DNA from 3 places in the Stenotrophomonas sp. TWI587 genome. Region 2 is predicted to be linked to each of the others. Evidence: predicted binding sites of a transcription regulator. Region 2 holds the regulator's gene; each other region holds the start of a gene.
What was found. Region 2 encodes FliA, which starts transcription of late flagellar genes. Its sites were predicted from a motif close to TAAAGTTTNNCNNNCNNNGGCCGATAA; they were not measured.
Positions count from the first base shown of each region.

Region 1: the regulator FliA is predicted to act here: its motif matches at 2,960-2,986, upstream of ABE464_RS09380 (GGDEF domain-containing protein).
Region 3: the regulator FliA is predicted to act here: its motif matches at 2,151-2,177, upstream of ABE464_RS09880 (HDOD domain-containing protein).

Region 1 covers NZ_JBDJMW010000004.1:419,500-424,359, forward strand. Annotated here, with positions in the region: gene ABE464_RS09365 (SbcC/MukB-like Walker B domain-containing protein) at 1-324, shown strand, start outside; gene ABE464_RS09370 (TSUP family transporter) at 362-1,138, opposite strand; gene ABE464_RS09375 (YchJ family metal-binding protein) at 1,201-1,596, shown strand; gene ABE464_RS09380 (GGDEF domain-containing protein) at 1,575-2,882, opposite strand; gene egtB (ergothioneine biosynthesis protein EgtB) at 3,054-4,340, shown strand; gene egtD (L-histidine N(alpha)-methyltransferase) at 4,337-4,860, shown strand, end outside.
Region 2 covers NZ_JBDJMW010000001.1:541,037-545,896, reverse strand. Annotated here, with positions in the region: gene ABE464_RS02515 (AAA family ATPase) at 1-670, shown strand, start outside; gene ABE464_RS02510 (MinD/ParA family protein) at 657-1,544, shown strand; gene ABE464_RS02505 (RNA polymerase sigma factor FliA) at 1,541-2,287, shown strand; gene cheY (chemotaxis response regulator CheY) at 2,304-2,696, shown strand; gene ABE464_RS02495 (protein phosphatase CheZ) at 2,696-3,310, shown strand; gene ABE464_RS02490 (chemotaxis protein CheA) at 3,316-4,860, shown strand, end outside.
Region 3 covers NZ_JBDJMW010000005.1:119,055-123,914, reverse strand. Annotated here, with positions in the region: gene ABE464_RS09885 (phospholipase D family protein) at 1-940, shown strand, start outside; gene ABE464_RS09880 (HDOD domain-containing protein) at 942-2,069, opposite strand; gene ABE464_RS09875 (Glu/Leu/Phe/Val dehydrogenase dimerization domain-containing protein) at 2,333-3,430, shown strand; gene ABE464_RS09870 (S8 family serine peptidase) at 3,519-4,860, opposite strand, start outside.

The sequences.
Region 1 (4,860 bases), on a different contig from region 2:
GGCAAGCGCCTGAAGCTGCCCGAGCGTGCCCGCACCGGCGAGACGACAGCGGCACCAGCCCCGGCACCGGCACCGGCCGTGATCGCCGCGCCTGACGCGGTCGATGCCCCCGAGGCGATGGCCAATGAAGTGATGGCGACCTCGATCGACGAGGACACCAACGTCGAGGCCGAGGCCGAGGTCGTGCAGGCACCGGCAGCCGTGACTGTATCCCGGCCGAAGAAGGCCGCGCCCAAGGCACCGGCAAAGAAAGCGGCAAAGAAGACGGCCACCAAGGCCGTACCCAAGGCAGCCGCAAAGAAGTCGGCCAAGCCCAAGCGCTGAGCAACCGACGGGTCAGCCCCAGGGCTGGCCCGTCCTGTTAACCGGCGAAGGTATCCCAGCCCATCCGGGCGATCAGCACCACCACCAGGCCGACGAACAGCTTGCGGATGAAGGGCGTGCCACCGCGCAGCGCCATCCGCGTACCGACCACCGAGCCGATGATGTTGGCCGCGGCCATCGGCAGCGCGAACAGCCACAGGATGTTGCCGGTCGGCACGAAGAACGAGATCGCCGCCACGTTGGTCGCCAGGTTCACCACCTTGGAGGCGGCCGACGCGCGCAGGAAGTCCAGCCCGAAGAAGCGCACGAACAGGAAGATCAGGAAGCTGCCGGTGCCGGGCCCGAAGAAGCCGTCGTAGAACCCGATCACCGCACCGATCGCCAACGCGGTGACCAGCTCCTTGCGGCCGATCTCGCGCGGGCGGTGCAGGGCACCGAAGTCCTTCTTCCACAGCGTGTAGCCGAGCATCGCCACCAGCAGCACCAGCACCAGTGGGCGTACCGCGTCCTTGGGCAGCAGGCTGACTGCCGTGGCCCCGGCAAACGAGAACACGAAGGCCGTGCCCGCCGCGAACAGCACCGGCCGCCACGGGAAGCGCACATTGCGCGCATAGCGGAACGCCGCCGCGGCGGTGCCGAACATCGAGCTGAACTTGTTGGTGCCGAACAGCATCGCCGGCGTGTGCTGCGGCAGGACGGTGAACAACCCGGGCAGCTGCACCAGCCCGCCGCCGCCCACGGCGGCATCGACCAGGCCGGCGATGAAGGCGATCGCCACCAACCAGAACAGCTCAGGGGGAACCATCTCAAGCACGGCGGGGCATCGCAACGCAGGGCGCGCAAGCATACGCCCGGTCATCGCGCGACAATACCCCCATGACCACCGTCTCTTCCGATCCCTGTCCCTGCGGCCGCCCGCTGGCCTACGCCGCCTGCTGCGGGCTCTACCATGCCGGCACTCCCGCGCCGGATGCCGAAACGCTGATGCGCTCGCGCTACAGCGCTTACGTACGGCATCTGGACGATTACCTGCTGGCCAGCTGGCACCCGTCCACGCGCCCGGCCGAGCTCTCGCTGGCCGAAGCACCCGGCCAGCGCACCCAGTGGCTCGGGCTGACGATCCACGCCCACACCCGCTCAGATCCCGACCGTGCCCAGGTGCGCTTCACCGCCCGCTACAAGGTCGGCGGCGGCAGTGCGGTGAAAATGCTGGAGCACAGCCGCTTTCTCCGCGAAGACGGCCGCTGGTTCTATCTCGACGCGTTGCCCTGAGCCAGTGCGGTGGCGCGCACCGGCACGGTGCCCTGCTGGCCAAGTGCACGTACACAGTTGCGGCCGGCGTCCTTGGCCGCATACAGCGCCTGGTCGGCGGCCTTGATCACCGCCTGCGCGCTGTCGGCGACCCGGCTGTCGGCCACGCCGATGCTCACCGTCACCTGCACCACCGCGCCGTTGCCACCACGCCCGCGCTGCAGCTGCCCCACCGCATCGTCGCGGCTGCGTGCGGCACGGTCGCGCAGATGCATCCGCACCCCCTCGATCGTCGCGCGGACCTCTTCCACGGCCGCCACGCAGGCCGGGGCAGGGCGATCCAGGAACACCAGCGCGAATTCCTCACCGCCATAGCGGAACGCGCGGCCACCCCCGCCCACCTCGGCCAGGCGCGCGGCCACCAGCTTGAGCACGTCATCGCCGGCATCGTGGCCGTGGGTATCGTTGAAACGCTTGAAATGATCCACGTCCACCATCGCGATGGTGTAGGTGGCGCCCACGCGCTGCAGATATTCATTGAACGCGCGACGCCCGGGCAGGCCGGTGAGCTCATCGCGGAAGGCCATGTGGAATGCCTCCTGCAACATCGCCGAGACGATCAGCAGCAGCGCCATGCAGCTCACCGCCGGCAGCAGCGCCGGCGAGACGAACACCCGCGGCAGCAGCCACCACAGGCAGAGCAGGGCGATCAGCAGGGCGGTGTGCAGCGGGCGGGGGCGTCGCCAGGCCTGGACAGCCAAGGCCACCGTCGTAATGAGAAACAGCAGCGCCGGGAGTTGGGCCAGCGCATTCCAGTCGCTGGGCAGCCAGGCCAGGTGGCGATCGGACAGCAGCGCCTGCATGCCGTCGGGAACCTGCGTGGCCAACAGCAGGAAGATGCCCAGGGCCGTCCCGCTGACCACCCCGCGCAGCAACAGGTCCTGGCGCAGCCGTCCGCGTTCGGGCCACAGCCCATGCAGCAGGAACAGCAGTGGCAGCCACCACGACACCGCATGGAAGATCAGCGGGGTCTGTGCCGAAACAACGCCATCGCGCAGGAACGTGCCGACCACACCATGCAGCAGGGCGAACGCCAAGGCGATGGCCAGCATCAGGCACAGCGCCCGGACGCGGTTGTAGATCAGCGCCAGGCCGACACCCAGGCAGGCCAGTACCATCGGCAGCAGGCGATGCACCGGACTGCCGGCTTCCGCCGCGGGGGTGGCGGCCCACAATCCCAGCGCCACCAGTACTGCAGGCAGCACGAACAGATAGTGACTGGGCTGGCGTAGCAGATGCGTCCGCAAGAGGGGGTCCACGTGGTGGCCGGCGCGCCGTGGCTGCAGCGTGCAAACCGGACTACACAGGCGATGGGTCTTCCCCGGTAGCGGCCTGCGCGTATTCAACTTGAGCAATGTCACTGAATCGATGCGGTGCCATGACGTGGCACTCACCCCGGCTGGTCGATCCTCACCGCAATGAATACCGCCGTCGCTGCCGCACTACCGCACACTGCCGCCCCGCCATCGCCGCTGGCCGTCCGCTACGCCACCGTGCGTGCACGCACGCTCGCGCTGGCCGCACCGCTCAGTGCCGAAGATGCCATGGTCCAGAGCATGCCCGACGCCAGCCCGGCGAAATGGCACCTGGCCCATACCACGTGGTTCTTCGAGCGCTTCGTGCTGGCGACCCGCCCCGGCTACGCCCCGATCGATGCGGACTGGCACTACCTGTTCAACAGCTACTACCAGAGCATTGGCCCGGCCCATGCACGCTCACAGCGCGGCCTGCTCTCGCGCCCCACGCTGGACGAGGTGCTGCACTTCCGCGCGGAGATCGATCAGCGTGTGCTCGCCGCACTGCAGGCCGGCAATCTGAGCGAGCAGGCCCAGCATCAGCTTCTGCTCGGCCTGCACCATGAGCAGCAGCACCAGGAATTGCTGTTGACCGACATCAAGCACGCGTTCTGGTCCAATCCACTGCAACCGGCGTACCGCACCGATCTCCCGGCAAGCCCGGCGCGTGCGCTGCCGCTGCAGTGGCGTAGCAGCCCGGAACGGATCGTGGAGATCGGCGCACCGGTGTGGCCCACCCAGTCGACGTTTGCGTATGACAACGAATCGCCGGTGCACCGCGCGCTGATCCCGGCGCATGCGCTGGCCAACCGCCCGGTCAACAACGAGGAGTACCGTCAGTTCGTGCAGGCCGGCGGCTATCGCGAGCCGCGCTGGTGGATGAGCGAAGGCTGGACGCTGTGCCAGGAACAGCAGTGGCAGCACCCGCTGTACTGGGATGACGCGCTGGAGCGCGAGTTCACTCTGGGCGGCTGGCGCGCGCTCGATCCGCATGCGCCGGTCTGCCACCTGAGCTATTTCGAAGCCGACGCCTACGCGCGTTGGTGCGACGCCCGCCTGCCCACGGAGTTCGAATGGGAAGCGGCGACGGCTGGCCGCGCCCTGCGTGGCCGCTTTGCCGATGCCGATCAGCTGCACCCGGGCGGCGCGGAGGAAGAGGGGGACATCGTCCAGCTGTTCGGCGATGTGTGGGAATGGACCAGCAGCGCCTACGGGCCCTATCCCGGCTTCCGTACCTTCCCGGGCAACCTGGGCGAGTACAACGGCAAGTTCATGTGTGGGCAGTGGGTGCTGCGGGGCGGCAGCTGCGCCACGCCGGCCGATCATCTGCGCGCCAGCTACCGCAACTTCTTCGCGCCGTCGGCCCGGTGGCAGTTCGCCGGCCTGCGCCTGGCCCGGGACGTCGCATGAGCTCGGTCCGTGATGCGCTGGATGCACTGACCGATCTACAGCCGGATCGTGACCGGATCACCGCCGACATCCTGCGCGGGCTCTCGTCCACGCCGCGGCAGCTGCCGTCCAAGTACTTCTACGATGCGCAGGGTTCGGCCCTGTTCGAGCAGATCACCCGGCAGCCGGAGTACTACCCGACCCGCACCGAACTGCAGCTGCTGCAGGACTGTGCGCATGACATCGCCAAGGTGGTCGGCCCGCGTCTGCACGTGGTTGAGCTGGGGAGTGGCAGCGGCCGCAAGACCGAGTTGCTGCTGCATGCGCTGCGTGAGCCGGTCGCGTACACCCCGATCGAAATCTCGCGCGCCGCTCTGCTGGACAGCATCACCCGGCTGGCACCGTCGCTGCCGGATATCGAAATGCTGCCGGTCTGCGCCGACTTCACCCACCCGGTCCAGTTGCCGTCGCCGCAGCGCGAGCCCGCCCGCCACCTGGTGTTCTTCCCCGGCTCGACGCTCGGCAACTTCGCCCATGACGA
Region 2 (4,860 bases):
GAAGCTGCCGATCGCCCCGGTCGACCCGCTCGAAGCGGGCGGCGTGATCGCCCTGGTCGGCCCCACCGGTGCCGGCAAGACCACCACCATCGCCAAGCTGGCCTCGCGCTTCGCCGAAGCCCATGCCGCCCGCGATGTGGCCCTGGTCACCACCGATACCGGCCGCATCGGCGCCCGCGAGCAGCTGTACGGCTTCGGCCGCCAGCTCGGCATCGCCGTCCACGAGGCCAGCAGTGGAAGCGATCTGAACCAGCTGCTGGAACGCCTGAAGGACTACAAGCTGGTCCTGATCGACACCGCCGGCCTGGGCCCGCGCGACCGTGCGCTGGCCGCCCAGCTGCAGTGGCTGCGGGCCGCCGAGCAGATCCGCACCCTGCTGGTACTGCCGGCCAACACCAGTTTCGGCGACATGGACGAGGTGGTCCGCCGCTTCAGCGCCGCCAACCCGCAGGGTGTGGTGCTGAGCAAGCTGGACGAGACCGGTCGCTTCGGTACCGCCCTGTCGGTGGCCGTCGACCACCGCCTGCCGATCACCTGGGTCACCGATGGCCAGGACGTTCCTGAAGACCTGCACCGTGCCAGTGCGGCCAATCTTGTACTTCGCCTTGAAGATTTGCGCCGCGCGGCCGATATGCCCTGCAACCCGGAGTTGAACCATGCCGTCGCGTGAGTACGCCAAGCTGACCCAGACCTTCCCGTTGTCGGCTACCCGAAGCCAGCCGCTGGGCCCGGTCCGCACCATCGCCGTCACCGGCGGCAAGGGCGGCGTGGGCAAAACGAACGTTTCGGCCAATCTGGCCGTGGCGCTGGCGAGCATGGGCAAACGCACCCTGCTGCTGGATGCCGACCTGGCCCTGGCCAACGTCGATGTGATCCTGGGCCTGAAGCCGACGGTGACCCTGGCCGACCTGGTCGCCGGGCGCTGCACGCTGGAGGAGGTCATCATCGAAGGCCCCGGCGGCGTGCTGGTGGTGCCGGCCGCCTCGGGCCGCCGCAACATGGCCGAGCTGCAGCAGGCCGAGCACATCGGCCTGGTCAACGTGTTCTCCGAGCTGGAGCGCGAACTGGACATCATGGTCGTGGACACGGCCGCGGGCATCACCGACGGCGTGCTGACCTTCTGCCAGGCCGCCCAGGACACCGTCGTCGTGGTCTGCGATGAGCCGGCCTCGATCACCGACGCCTACGCCTTGATCAAGGTGCTCTCGCGCGAACGCGGCGTGGACCGGATCCAGGTGGTCGCCAACATGGTGCGCGACCCGAATGAAGGCCGGGTGCTGTACGAGAAGCTGACCCGCGTCTGCGAGAAGTTCCTCGCCGATGTGTCGCTCAACTACCTGGGCTGTGTGCCGCAGGACGACTGGCTGCGCCTGTCGGTCCAGCGCCAGCAGCCGGTGGTGAAGGCCTACCCGTCCAGCCCCTCGGCGCTGGCATTGACCGAGATCGCACGCCGTACCGCACGCTGGCAGGCCCCGACCGAGCCACGTGGCGGCGTCGAGTTCTTCCTGGAACGCATCCTCAAGCAACGCGGGGTGACCGCATGAAAGGCGCCGCACAGTACAAAGAGGTCCAGCGGGTCGCCGCGAACGAGTGCATTGCCCAGCACTCCGACCTGGTCCGCCGTATCGCCCATCACCTGGCGGCACGCCTGCCGGCGAGCGTGGAAGTGGACGACCTGATCCAGGCCGGCATGATGGGCCTGATCGAAGCGTCGCGCAGCTACGACGCCGACCAGGGCGCCTCGTTCGAGACCTATGCCTCGATCCGCATCCGTGGCTCGATGATCGATGAGATCCGCCGTGGTGACTGGGTGCCGCGCTCGGTCCATCGCCGGGCCCGCGACGCCGCCGCCACCATCCGCCGGCTCGAACAGAGCACCGGCCGTGCCGCCAGCGCCACGGAAGTGGCCGCCGCGATGGACATGCCGCTGCCCGACTATCTGCGCCTGATGGAAGATGCCTCGCGCGGCCAGGTGCTGAGCCTGGAATCACGGATCGAAGACCAGGGCGAGCTGGACACCGTCGCCCAGGGCGGCCCGACCCCGCAGCAGGTGCTGGAGCGCGGTGAGTTCGGGCGGGAGCTGGGCAACGCGATCGGGCTGCTGCCCGAGCGCGAACAGCTGGTCCTGTCGCTGTACTACGAGCAGGAACTGAACCTGAAAGAGATCGGCGCCGTGTTGGGCGTCAGCGAATCGCGCGTGTGCCAGATCCATGGCCAGGCCGTATTGCGCCTGCGTGGCCGACTGAAAATCTTCGAGGCGGCCGACGCCGGCCTCGAGAACCATTAAGACCGAGGAAAGAGCTTTGGACAAGAACATGCGTATCCTGATCGTCGACGATTTTTCGACCATGCGTCGTATCGTCAAGAACCTGCTGGGCGATCTGGGCTTCACCAACACGGCCGAAGCCGAGGACGGGCATGCCGCGCTGATGCTGTTGCAGAGCCAGCCGTTCGATTTCGTGGTCACCGACTGGAACATGCCGGTGATGACGGGCATCGACCTGCTCAAGGCCATCCGCGCCGACGCCAAGCTCAAGACGCTGCCGGTGTTGATGGTGACCGCTGAAGCCAAGCGCGAGCAGATCATCGAAGCGGCCCAGAACGGCGTCAACGGCTACATCATCAAGCCGTTCACCGCCCAGACCCTGGAAGAAAAGCTCGGCAAGATCTTCGAGCGTCTGGCGGCGAGCGCCTGATGGAAACCCTGAGCGACAAATCAGCGCTGGTGCAGCGCCTGCAGGATGCACTGGCCGCGCTGGAATCAGGCGACGAAGCGGCGTGGCGTCAGGAAATCGACGCACTCGCCGCACTGCGCACCCAGCCGATGATGGCCGGGTTGAACCGGCTCGCCCGCGAGCTGGGCCAGGCGCTGGGCGAGCTGCCCAGCCTGCCCAGCGAAGCCGGCGAACTGGACGATGCCTGCGCACGCCTGGATCACGTGGTGGCGATGACCGAACAGGCCACCCACCGCACCCTGGACCTGGCCGAAGAATGCCGCACGCTCACTGAGCAGCTGCGCGCCAATGGCTTGACGGCCGACCAGGACCAGCAGCTGGACCGCATACGCCACAACCTGACCGAGATCGCCCTCAGCCAGAGCTACCAGGATCTCACCGGGCAGATCATCCGCCGCGTGGTGGGCATCGTGCGTCGCGTGCATGAGGGCTTCGGTGCACTCGGGCTGCCGCCGCAGGACGACACCGCGCACAAGCGCGACAACGGCCTGGCCGGCCCGGCCGTGACCGGTCTGGACCGCCACCAGGTTTCACAGGTCGACGCTGACGACCTGCTCTCCGATTTGGGACTTTAACGATCATGAGTGCTGTTCCGGACGATATCGCTGCCGACTTCATCCTCGAGGCCCAGGAGATTCTGGATCGCCTCGGCGAACAGCTGGTGTCGCTGGAGCAGGCGCCCCAGGACGGTGACCAGCTCAACGCCGTGTTCCGCGGGTTCCACACGCTCAAGGGCGGCGCGGGCTTCCTCGGCATCCAGGCGATGGTCGAGCTGTGCCATGCCGCCGAGGAAACCCTCGGCATGGCGCGCTCGGGCCAAGCCACGCTGCAGGCCCATCACTTCGATGCGGCCCAGCAGTCGCTGGACTACCTGCAGTCGATGCTGGATTCGGTCTCGGCCGGCACCGAGCCGGGCTATGCCCCGCCGGAGCTGATCGCACAGTTCGACGTCAACGGCCCGGCCACTCCGGCGGCGGCACCGAGTGCCGCGGCCGGCCCCAGCAGCGGTGAGCTGATCACCGACGATGAATTCGAAGCGTTGCTGGACCAGCTGCATGGCGGTGCCGCACCGACCGCGGTCGCCGCCAGGAAAGACGACGGCATGATCAGCGAGGACGAGTTCGAATCCCTGCTCGACCAGCTGCACGGCGGCGCGGCACCCGGTGCCAAGGCCGTGACGGCCGCGCCGGCACCGGCGCCACGTGCAGTAGCTGCGCCCGCCGCGCCTGCCGCCAACAAGCCGGCGCCCAACAAACCGGTCGCCGAGGCCGAGCACACCGTGCGCGTGGACACCAAGCGCCTGGATGCGATCGTCAACCTGATCGGCGAGCTGGTGCTCTCGCGCAACCGCCTCAAGACCCTGCGCGCACGCCTGCACGATGAAGAGCTGGACCGCGCGGTCTCCACCCTGGACATTGCCACCGCCCGCCTGCAGTCGGCGGTGATGCGCACCCGCATGCAGCCGGTCGGCAAGGTGTTCTCGCGCTTCCCGAAGGTGGCGCGCGATGTCGCGCGCTCGCTGAAGAAGGAAGTGGAGCTGGAACTGATCGGCGCGGAAACCGAGCTGGACCGCAACCTGGTCGAAGCACTCGCCGATCCGCTGGTCCATCTGGTCCGCAACGCGATCGACCACGGCGTGGAAATGCCGGACCTGCGTGAAGCCCAGGGCAAGCCGCGCAGCGGCCACGTACGCCTGTCGGCCCAGCAGGAAGGCGACTACGTCAGCATCGAAGTGCAGGACGACGGCGCGGGCATCGATCCGGAACGTCTGCGCCAGAAGGCGCGCGAGAAGGGCCTGATCGACCCGGAAGCCGCCGCCCGCCTGAGCAGCGAGGAATGCCTGCACCTGGTGTTCCTGCCCGGATTCTCCACCAAGCAGCAGGTGACCGACATCTCCGGCCGCGGCGTGGGCATGGACGTGGTCCAGTCGCGCATCCGCGAGCTCAGTGGCCAGATCCAGATCCAGTCCGAGCTGGGCCGCGGCAGCCGCTTCATGATCCGCGTGCCGCTCACCTTGGCCATCCTGCCGACCCTGCTGGTACAGGCCGGCGAGGACGTCTACGCCCTGCCCCTGGCCCGCGTGATGGAGGTGCTGCACGCCCCCAACACCTCGCTGGGGTGGTTC
Region 3 (4,860 bases), on a different contig from region 2:
TGTGAACTTCCGCGACCTGGACCTGCTGGTGGCCGGCGAAGCGGTGAAGCAGGCCAATACGATTTTCGACGATTACTGGAACAGTGATACCGCCGTGCCGATCCGTGCGCTGGCGTTCTACACCGAACCGCAGCTGCGCCTGCTGATCCGCGAAAGCGAGCACGAAGCGCGGCTGGACAGTGCCAAGCCCTACCTCGAACGCGTGGCGCGCTCGCAGGCGGAGAAATCGTACTACCGCGATACGCTGGGTCTGCACTGGACGAACCGCGTGGAAATCGCCTCGGACCCGCCGATGAAGCACCGCCGCGACGATCAGGCCGGTTGGCTGGTCACGCGCCTGGTGCAGGAACTGGAAAGCGCGCGGCATAAAGCCCTGCTGATCTCGCCCTACTTCGTTCCTGGCGAGGACGGCACCGAAGGGCTGGGTGCGATGGTCGCGCGCGGGGCCCAGGTTGCGGTCATCACCAACTCCCTGGCCGCCAATGACGTGGCTGCCGTGCACAGCGGTTACATGCATTACCGCGCCCCGCTGCTGCGCAGTGGCGTGCAGCTGTACGAGCTCAAGTCACGTGGCAACGTCGATGGCGGCGGCCTGTTCGGCAGCAGTGGCGCCAGCCTGCACACCAAGGCGTTCATGATCGACGACCGGCGCGGCTTCGTCGGCTCGTTCAATCTGGACCCCCGCTCGGCCTATCTGAACACCGAGATGGGCGTGCTCTTCGACGATCCCGTGCTGGCGGGCCAGCTGCGCGAGGAGTACCTGCACCTGGCCGACCCGCGCCAGAGCTATTGGGTGGCGCTGGGGCCGGATGACAAGGTGCGTTGGCTGGAGCGTGATGCGCAGCCGCCACATTGGCTGTACACCGAACCGGACGCCGGCGTCTGGCTGCGGGCCAGCGCGCGCGCGATCAGCTGGCTGCCGCTGGAGTCGCAGCTCTAGCTCAGCCGGCCTGCGCCACCGCCAAGCCGGGCTCGTCACCCTCCAGCGTCTCCACCGCCCGCCCGTGCACGCGCCGCCAGATCCACTGCAGAACATGGGGCGGCGTGTCGTCCAGCTGCTCCAGCAGAGCCAGCGCCTGGACCTGCCCGATCCGGCCATGGCGGCACAGCAGGCTGGCCGCCGCCACCGCCCGCGCGAAGCGCAGGCTGGCGGCCAGGCCACTGCCACTCTGGCGGATCAGGGCGTCATGCACCGCCTTGGGCAACTCCCACGCCGCAGCGATGCGGCTGGCGACCGGGAGGGTCCAACCCTCCAGCAGATCGGCCGCCAACAGGCGCGGTGGTGCGGGCACCTGGTGTTGCGCGCAGGCATCAAGCAGGTGGCGCATCACCAGCGCCGCACCCAGCCCCTGGGTCAGGCCCAGCCACTGCGCAGCGAAGCCGTCCTCATGGGTCACGGTCCGCGCGTGGTCGGCCGCGACGCGCGAGGCCAGCAGCGCATGCTCCCAGATCACCGCGCTGAACTGCGGAAACGCATCGCACTGCAGCTGCATCACCGGCTGCACCAGCACCGCGCTGATGATCTGGCGGATGCCGTCGGTGCCGACCAGGGTGACAGCGCGCTGCAGGGTTTCCACCGGCTTGGCCTGCACCCGGTAGACGGGGCTGTTGGCAATCCGCAGCAGGTTGCCGGTCAGCACCGGATCCTGGCCGATGATCCCGGCCATCGCGCGTGCCGATGCGTCGCTGTCGTTGACCGTCTGGATCAGCTGCGGCAGCAGCTGCGGGCGACGCGGCAGATGCCTGGCCGACCAGTCCCGGGCCAGCAGCGAGGCGGTGACCGCATCACGCAGCTCGACGGTGTGCCGCACGGCGGCATCGGCGGCATCGCCACTGCGCGGCACCAGGGCAAGCGCGTGCAGACCAGCCTGCAGGGCAGCCACCGGATCGTCCTCGTGGCACAGGGGCGCAACAGCGGCCGTGGCTGCCGGGGAGTGACCACTGACGGGGCCGGCGGCCGATGGCGCCAGCGCGGCACGTCGCCGGCGCAGCAGCACCGCCCCACCCAGCAGGGCGGCGATCAGGACCGCGATAAGAACCGCGCCCGTCACGCCGAGGCTCCAGGCCATGTGGGGTACCGCACTTGCCTTGTTGCGACTGCGCCCACGTGATCCGTCCTGCGATTACCGGTGATGCCCACCCTTGCGACGGCATCGGCCTGCAGGTCGGCAACTTTAATGGCCCACCCTGACAACACCCTCCGGCGGAATGCTCTAGAATGGCGCCGCGCGACCCGTCCGAGACCCGACGACGTCGCTTTTTTTGTTTTACACCCCACCTTTTGCTGGTGCGTTCGCCGCTGTTCGCCACCGTTCGCACCATCGGAGCCACCATGTTATTTGAAACCCTCGAATCCACCGGTCACGAACAAGTGGTGTTCTGCCACAACCGCGATGCCGGCCTGAGGGCGATCATCGCCATCCACAACACCACGCTGGGCCCCGCCCTGGGCGGTGTGCGCATGCGTCCCTACGCCAGCACCGACGAGGCCCTGGAAGATGCGCTGCGGCTGAGCCGCACCATGACCTACAAGAACGCCTTGGCGGGCCTCAACGTAGGCGGTGGCAAGGCCGTGATCATCGGCGAGCCCAAGCGTGACAAGACCGAAGTGCTGTTCCGCGCGTTCGGTCGTTACGTGGATTCGCTGGGTGGCCGTTACATCACGGCCGAAGATGTCGGCACCGATGTCAACGACATGGAGAACATCTACCTGGAAAGCGAGTACGTCACCGGCGTGCACCAGGTCCACGGTGGCTCCGGCGATCCAGCACCGTTCACCGCCTATGGCGCGCTGCAGGCGCTGATGGCCTCGATGCAGCACAAGCTGGGGCATGAGGAAGTCGGCAAGGCCAGCATCGCGGTGCAGGGCCTGGGCCACATCGGCATGGAACTGGTGAAGCTGCTGCGCGACCGTGGCGCCAAGCTGTACGTCAGCGATCTGGACAGCGCGCGGGTCGAGCGTGCGGTGACCGAATACGGTGCCGAAGCCGTCAAGCCTGAGGACATCTACGACGTCAATGCCGACGTCTTCGCGCCGTGTGCGCTGGAAGGTGCGATCAATCCGGACACGCTGCCACGCCTGAAGTGCAAGATCGTCTGTGGCACCGCCAACAACCAGCTCTCCAGCCTGGACGTGGGTGACGAGCTGCATGCACGCGGCATCCTCTACGCGCCCGATTACGCGGTCAACGCCGGCGGCGTGATGAACGTCTCGCTTGAGATCGACGGTTACAACCGCGAGCGTGCGATGCGCCTGATCCGCAGCATTTACCACAACCTCGGCCGCATCTTCGCGCTGTCGCAGAGCGAGGGCATCGCGCCGCAACGCGCCGCCGATCAGATCGCAGAATCACGCATCCTGTCGATCGGCAAGTTGAAGATGCCGCTGGGCCGCGCCACGCCGCGGCTGGGAACGCTGCGCGGCAACTGATCTGCCAGGGCGACAAACGAAACGGGCGCGATCATCGATCGCGCCCGTTTTTGTTGCGGTTCTCCGCCTGGACGGCTGCCAGCCGGCGTCAGAAACCGGCCGAGTAGCGCAACTGCACCTGGCGCAGATCGCCGCGCGGGCCGAAACGCTGGTCATAGCCGAACGCCAGGCGGGTGTTGCGGCTCAACCACGATTCCACCGACAGCCCGAACAAGCCGCCCGAGCGGACCGGCTGCAGGCCGGACAACGGCGCCCAGGCCTCCACGCCCACGAAGCTGGCCTCCAGCGCCTGGCCTGTGCTGGCCAGGTGCTGCTGCCACTCGGCATAGCCGCGCAGCGACCACCCGCCCCAGCGACGCTCGGCGCGCAGGCCGGCCAAGGCCTGGGTCCGCGTACTGACCGCATCGAGCGTACGCAGGCCAAAGCCCATGCCCCCCTGCTCACTGAAGCCGTCGCTGTCCACGCGGGCATACTCGGCGCCCAGATAGGGCGTCAGCGACGCGATGGCATTGCCGAAGCGATACCCGGATTCCACGCTGGCCGCACTGAAGCTGCCGCCATAGCGTGCGTTGACGCCGTACTGACCCGCGCCGAGCAGCAGCTGGCGGTCGATCTCGCGGGTGAACTGGCCTGCCCCGAGCTGCCCCATCGCATAGGCGCGACCGGTGCCCCAGCCCGCATACAGCTGCGCTTGCGACTGGCGGTCGCGACCGCGGTCGCTGCCCCAGTCACGGCCGCCGAAGCTGCGCGTTTCACCGAAGGCGAACCCCAGCATGCCGTGGCTGCCCAGCGCCATGTCCTGGCCCATCATCCAGCCCCGGGTGGCCACGCCGTTGCCGGCGAAGCTGCCTTGCCCGGCCTCGCCCAGCGCGCTTTGCCAGGTCCCGCGCACACGCGGTGCGGCCTGTACCTCACCAACACGTGCCGACAGCGCACGGCGGTTCATGTCGATGCTGTCGAAGGTGGATGCGGCCGCCAGCGCATGTGCCTTGCCGGACAGGCTGTCCAGGCTTGCCTGCAACGCACCGGCACCCTCCACACGCTGCAGCTCACCGGCCGCTCCCGCGAAGCCGGTGAGCGCGCCACCGCTGCCATCGAGGACCTCGAACGCCGATTCCACCCGCGCCGCCGAGGCCAGCGTGATACCGCCCAGGCCGGCCTGCTGGGCCGCGCTGGTGACGTTGATCCGGTTGGTGACCAGACTGACATCGTTGCTCGCGTGGATCAGGCTGGTCTGGATCAGCGTTCCCGTCGCCAGCGCATTGGTCACCCCGGCAAATGTGCCGCTCACGCCACCATCGGCATGCAGCAGCGCCTGCGTGCGCCCATCCGCGGCCACGTAACCACTGAGGATGCTGTCCACGTGCACGTTGCCGGCCAGCGACGCCGTACCGTTGATCTTGAGCGCATTGGCACCCAGCGCCACCACC